2 regions of the uncultured Cloacibacillus sp. genome follow, and region 2 is predicted to be linked to the other one. Evidence: riboswitches for the same ligand, from Rfam matches in the RefSeq annotation. Region 2 holds a riboswitch; the other holds the start of a gene.

Region 1 (3,362 bases), on a different contig from region 2:
TCCCGTGCCGCAGCCGAGGTCGAGTATCCTTTCTCCGGCCTTCGGCTCAAGCAGCTCTATCACGGCCCGCCCCATCTCGGGGACGAAGTCCGCGCTCTTTCTGTATTCCTGCGGATTCCATATCTGATTCGTCATAGAGGGCACCTCTTTCCATGAATTGAGCGAGCGGCTCTTATGTGCGCTTCTATTATATACAACTTGCCGCCGCGGCGCATTTGCGAATCGCGCGGCGGCGCGCGCGCTTGTTGACAAGTGCACCTCAGTTGTTATAATCAAAAGCGGTTAAAAGTGAATAATACCCCGAGCCTGCCGACCTGCGGAAGCGCGCTTCTATGGCGTCAGGCCGATGGGTGCCCGCGGAAACGCCGGCGCCTCCCGTTTGGAAAGGGGAAAAGGATTCATGACTGAGCGCCCGCGCGCCCTTTTCCCGTTCCCGTACCCGCGGGAGCCCCGGCACAAAATACACGAGAGGGGGAACGGAGCGTTGCGCAGCCTGAAAGTCCTCATAGCCGAATCAGACCCGCTGCTTCAAAAATTATATTCCGACGTGATCCTCAACGACACATCCTTCACGCTGCTGAAGAGGGTCGACACCGGGCCGCAGATGTTCGAGGCGATGCGCTGCGTCGACGTCGACCTCGTGCTGCTCGACCTCTACCTCAAGGAGTTCAGCGCCTTCGACGAAATCGACGAGCTGCGCAAGGAGTTCCCGCGCACCGACTACATCGTCGTCTCGTCTGGCGACAACCCGGAGCTCGTGCGCAAAGCGATATGCGCGGGCGTCTTCGAGTTTCTCGTCAAACCCTTCTCGTTCGACCGGCTGCGCGCCGCGCTCAAAAATTACCAGATCTACCATCATTCGCTGACCGGGCGCACGAGCCCGTGGCAGCAGGAGGACATAGACGCGCTCGTCGCGATGAAGACGCACGACCCCTCGTGGGCCAACAACCGCACGATACCGAAGGGGCTGCAGCTCAAGTGCCTCAACGACATCGAGTCCTTCCTCAAGGAGAACGAAGGAACCTTCTCCGCGCAGGAGGTCGGCGACCGCCTCGGCATCTCGCGCTCGACGGCGCGCCGCTATCTTGAATTTCTGACGCTCAGCGAGCGCGTGGTCGTCGAGTACGCCTACCGCCGCGTCGGCCGCCCCGAGAAACGCTACCGCATGGCGCTGCTCTAGCGCTGAATTTACGAAAATCCGATGACTTCACGTCCCGCCGCGAAGCTTACGCGGCGGGACGAATTTTATGCGCGCCTCAGAGCGCCGCGCCGCGCCATAAACGCGCGCCCTTCCCCGCACGAACTGCGCACGCGCCGGAAGCGCGGCAGTCCGCGCGCGCGCCGCGCCGCCCGGCAAACGCGCGCGGCCCGTGCGTAAATTACGCCTGCGCCGTGAGCGCCAGGCGCTTCCGCACGATATTCGTCCTCGCCCTGCGCCGCGCGTCCGCGCGTAAATTGCGCGCGCTTCGCCGAAGCCGCGCCCGCGGCCGTAATTTTGCGCAGCTTCCCCGTGCGCGCCGCTCTTTACAAATTTTCTCCGTGAATTTTAATAAACATAAATCGACCAGAAAGGCGCACAACATTCCTAATTTCAACTAAATATTGCTCATTATTGTGTACTTTCGTATGATTTGTATAGAAAGTTTTGACATTTGTTGCAACGATGTTGCAACCCCGAGCCTCGCCGCCTAAAGCGCAAGCCAAGGAGACGGGGCCAGCGGACGGAAGTCCGCGAGGGCGCGAGCAAAAGCTCCGCGCCTCCCGGGACGCCCGAGGGCGTCCAAATTGGAAAGGGGTACAAGGTCATCCGGCGCCGCCGTACGGCGCGTTTTCCTTCCTTCTTCTCCAATTCGCGCAAAATATCTGTGTTCTTTGGGATTCCCGCCGCGCGCGGGAAAATGGAGAAATTCTATCACGAGAGAGGAGAGCAAATATGGCGAAGGAAATCACAATTCCGGCCGAGGCCAGCTATCATGTCAAGAACCTGATCATCAACGGAGTGCCGAAACGCGTAATCGGCAAGCCCGACGTATCGCTTCTGACGGTGCTCCGCGACCAGCTCAAAATGACGGGGACGAAGCGCGGCTGCGACTGCGGCCAGTGCGGCGTCTGCAACGTAATACTCAACGGCAAGGTCGTCCGCTCCTGCATCACGCGCTGGAAGAACGTGCCCGAGTTCTCGCAGATCACCACAATCGAAGGAATAGGCACGCCGGACAACCTCCACGCGCTCCAGTGGGCCATGATAGTCTGCGGAGCGATTCAGTGCGGCTTCTGCACGCCCGGCTTCATCACGAGCGGCAAGGCGCTCCTCGACCAGAACCCGAACCCGACGCGCGAAGAGGTCCGCGAGTGGTTCAGCAAAAACTGGATGGCCTGCCGCTGCACCGGCTACAAGCAGATAGTCGACGCGGTCATGAAGGCCGCCGCCATCCTGCGCGGCGAGGAAAAAATCGAAGACCTCGCGAAGATGTACAAGCCCGGCGACTCCGTCTGGAACAGCAGCTATCCGCGTCCCTCCGCGATATACAAGGCGACGGGGCTCTGGGACTTCGGCGACGACGACAGGCTGAAGCTGCCCGAGGAATTCCTCTTCGCATATCCCTACGCGCTTGAGGGCGTCCGCCACGCGAAGGTCAACAAAATCGACGTCAGCGAAGCGGAGAAGATGCCCGGCGTATTCAAGGTAGTCACCTACAAGGACGTCAAGGGAACGAACCGCATCCGCGGACAGGTCGGCTGCGACTCCGCGCTCACCGACGGCTGGGAGCGCCGCATAATGGTCGAAGAGGGCGACAAGATTCGCCAGTGGGGCGACGTCGTCGCCATCGTCTGCGCCGACACCGAGACCAACGCGCGCGCCGCGGCGCAGAAAATCAAGGTCGATTACGAGCCGCTGCCCGAGCTCATCGACATCTACCAGGCCAAGGCTCCCGACGCGATAAAGGTCTACGACGACATCGACGGCTACGACGGAATGCCGAACGCGTGGAACAAGCGTATGTTCCAGAAGGGCGACGACCCGAAGGAAGCGCTCGACAACGCCGCCTACGTCGTCGACGACGAGTTCCTCAGCTCGCGCCAGCCGCACATGGTTCTCGAGACGGACTGCGGCTACGCCTATTACGACGAGAACGGCCTTCTCACGATAGCCTCGAAGTCGATATGCGTCTACCGCCACCAGATGATGATTGCGCGCGGCGTCGGCGTCCCGCCGTCGAGAATCCGCGTCATCCAGAACAACCTCGGCGCTTCGTTCGGCTACAAGGTCGCCCCGACCAACGAGCCGTTCCTCGCGATAGCGCTCATCGCCTGCGGACGCCCCGTCTACATGCGCGTCAACATGAAGGAGCACAACGTCC
Region 2 (3,362 bases):
CCGCGTCCGCGCCGTTGCCGCATAAAATCATCGCGCGCGGCAGCTCGCCCGCGAACTTCTCGCACTTCGCGCGGTCCTCGTCGACGATGCGCAGGTCGATGCCGCGTATGTGCGCGAGCAGCCTTTCCGCCGTCTGATGTCCGATCTTTCCCGCGCCGATGATGAATACGCGCTTCAGCCGCTTCGACTTCGCGGGCTGGAAGAGGCGCTCGATTTCGAGAATCTGCGAGCGGTAGCACATCGTGTAGCAGAGGTCGCCGGGCTGCAGCGCGTAGGATGCCTTCGGGACGAAGGAGTCCTCGCCGCTCTTGACCCAGACGACGAGCATTATCATTTTGGGGTTGCGTTTGCGTATTTCATATAAAGGAAGGCCGCAGAGCGGCGAGTCCTGAGCGACGCGGAAGAGGTATATGCCGGCGCGCCCTCCCGCTATTTCCGTTGTGTGCAGAGCCGCGCGCACTTCGAGCAGCTCTTCTATATCCTTCGCGACGGAACGCTCCGGCGACACGAGCATGTCGATGCCGAGGTCGTTCGCCCAGCTTTCGTTGTCTGTGAACTCGAGGCCGACCGCGCGCGCTATCACGTGCGGCACGCCCGAGCGCTTCGCTATCCAGCAGGCCATGAGGTTGACCTCGTCCCTGTTGGTGCAGGCGATGAGCATCATGACGTCGGACTTTTTGCCCGTTATCCCCGCCTTCGCGAGCACGCTGGGCCGCGCGCCGTTGCCGTTCACCACCATTACGTCGAGCGTCTCTTCGGCCTGCGCCGCGCGCTCTTCGTCTTCTTCGACTATTACGATGTCGTGACCGTCAGCCGAGAGGTTCCTCGCTACGCTGTATCCGACCTCTCCCGCTCCGACTATTACGATGCGCAAAGCCAATCTCTCCCTTTTCGGCAGATATGTGCGGTACAGTATAAGATATTTTCAGTTTATTGCAAATTCTGACGGAGCGCAGTTTTACCGATTTTTTACGCGCGCGCGCGGCGCTTGCCATCCGCGCGCGTTCGTTGTAAGATTTTAGCACTGACAAAGGATATGGACGGTTCTCCGAGCCTGCTGCGCCTAAGGGTGAAAGCCTACGGACTCCAGGCCGACAGGGTCGACGGCGGAAACGCGGCGGCCTCCCTCCGGAAAGGCGAACGGCTGCATTGTATATTACAAAGGCCGTACTCTCGAGAGGACGGTCTTTTTCTTTTTTCAGCGGATCACACAATTTTCTCCGCCCGCGGCGGACGCCCCCAACGTCCGCCGCGGGTTCTGTTCTTTTTAGTCCCCGACTGTGGCGCAAAACGAGCTAAATAGTGTACAATAGCCGCGACGGGCGCTCTCGTCCGCGCTTTTCGGAAAACGAGCGCCTGCGTCCCTGAATCCGGCCCTTCTAAAGCTTGCGCCATGAGCGCCGGACGTCAGGGCGGCGATGGAAACGTCGCCGTCTCCCACTGCGGAAAGGGGACTTTGCGCCGCGGGCCGTACCTTACCCGCCTCCCTTCTTTCCGTGACGGATACATAAAGGCTGTAGACGCAGCATAAATCTCACGAGGAGGGGTTTATACCCATGCGTATCAACAAAAAAGGTTCTTTAATCGCGCTGCTGCTCGCGGTCTGCGTGCTGGCTTTCGCCTCGCTCGCGGCCGCGGCCGACAAGGCGCCCGTTCTCCGTATGGCGACGACGACGAGCACCGACGACACCGGACTGCTCGACTATCTCGCGCCGATCTGCCTCAAGGACACCGGCATCGACGTGCAGTGGGTCGCGGTCGGAACGGGCAAGGCTCTTGAGTTCGGACGCAACGGCGACGTCGACGTCGTGCTGACGCACGCCCCGTCGCAGGAAGACAAGTTCGAGGCCGAGGGCTACGGCGTAGACCGCCGCAAGGTTATGTACAACGACTTCGTCCTCATCGGCCCCGCTAACGACCCCGCGGGCGTCAAGGGCAAGCCCGTCATCGAAGCGATAGCGACGATAGCCGAGAAGCAGCAGAAGCTCGTCAGCCGCGCCGACAAATCCGGCACGCACACCGCCGAGCTCAAGCTCCTCGACAAGGCCGGAGTGAAGGACTTCGACAAGGCCGCTTGGTACGTGCAGACGGGCCAGGGAATGCTCAAGACGATCAACATCGCCGAGGAGCAGGGCGGCTACGCGCTCACCGACCGCGGCACCTTCATCAAGTATGACGCCGGTCTCGACGGACGCGAGGGCCTCGTCATCATCTGCGAGGGAGACGCCGAGCTTCTCAACAAGTACAGCGTCATGGCGGTCAACCCCGAGAAGCACCCCGAGGCGAAGCACGACCTCGCGGTGAAGTACATCGAGTGGATCACCTCGCCGAAGGTCCAGCAGGACATCGCGAACTTCAAGCTCGAAGGGAAGCAGCTCTTCTTCCCCGACGCCGACCCCGCGAAGTAATATCGCAGAATTTGCGGACGCGCCGCCCACACGCGGCGCGTCTTAACGTATCCGGAGACAGCCGCGCATGGACTTCATAGCCGAGGGATTTATACAGGCCTTCAGAATGCTCCTCACGATGGACGAGGAGACGGCCGTCATCGTCGTGACCACCTTCAAGCTCACGGCCTTGTCGATGGCGGGCGTCCTGCTCTTCGGCCTTCCCACGGGCTTTCTGCTAGGATACTTCGACTTTCCCGGAAAGCGCGCCGTGCGCACCGTGACGGACACGCTGCTCGCGCTTCCGACCGTCGTCATCGGGCTGCTCGTCTACGCATTCATTTCGCGGCGCGGCCCGCTCGGCGACTGGGAGCTGCTCTTCACGGTACGCGGCATGGCGATAGGCCAGGTGATACTCGGCACGCCGATAGTCGCGGCCTACACGGCGGCGGCGATTGAAGGGCTCGACAGCCGCCTGCGCCAGACTCTCATGACGCTCGGCGCGTCGGGCGGGCGTCTTGCGCTCACGAGCCTCTGGGAGGCGCGCTTCATGATACTCGTCGCGGCGCTCACGGCCTTCGGGCGCATCGTCGGCGAGGTCGGCTCGGCGATGATGCTCGGCGGCAACATCAAATGGCACACGCGCACGATAACGACGGCGATAACGCTCGAGACGGGCAAGGGCGAATTCGCGCTCGGCATAGCGCTCGGCGTCATCCTCATACTTATTTCGCTGCTTCTCAACATTTCGCTGACCTTCCTGCGCCGCAGGAGCCAGAACTGAGGCTTCAAAAAAATATAAAATTACGGACGGTGTGTTTCTTATGAAAAAGTTTGCAATAGCTCTCGCCGCTCTTCTGATATGCTCTCCGGCCTTCGCGGGCACGATAAAGCTCTCGAGCACCATCGGCCCCGTCGACGCCGGCATAATCCCGCTGCTCGCCGAGACCTTCAAGGCTAAGACGGGGACGGAAT

What was found. A riboswitch is a leader RNA that binds a small molecule or an ion and turns the genes downstream of it on or off. The one in region 2 is predicted to bind molybdenum cofactor.
Region 1: linked by a shared signal. The riboswitch ahead of ABGT66_RS12325 (molybdopterin-dependent aldehyde oxidoreductase) and the one ahead of ABGT66_RS01880 (substrate-binding domain-containing protein) in region 2 are both predicted to bind molybdenum cofactor.

What each region holds. Positions count from the first base shown of each region.
Region 1 is NZ_CAWUXW010000005.1:217,674-221,035, reverse strand. It holds gene ABGT66_RS12335 (methyltransferase domain-containing protein) at 1-135, opposite strand, end outside; molybdenum cofactor riboswitch at 287-406, shown strand; gene ABGT66_RS12330 (response regulator) at 485-1,180, shown strand; molybdenum cofactor riboswitch at 1,663-1,812, shown strand; gene ABGT66_RS12325 (molybdopterin-dependent aldehyde oxidoreductase) at 1,934-3,362, shown strand, end outside.
Region 2 is NZ_CAWUXW010000001.1:414,767-418,128, reverse strand. It holds gene trkA (Trk system potassium transporter TrkA) at 1-874, opposite strand, end outside; molybdenum cofactor riboswitch at 1,035-1,155, shown strand; molybdenum cofactor riboswitch at 1,351-1,468, shown strand; gene ABGT66_RS01880 (substrate-binding domain-containing protein) at 1,557-2,408, shown strand; gene ABGT66_RS01875 (ABC transporter permease) at 2,476-3,171, shown strand; gene ABGT66_RS01870 (substrate-binding domain-containing protein) at 3,212-3,362, shown strand, end outside.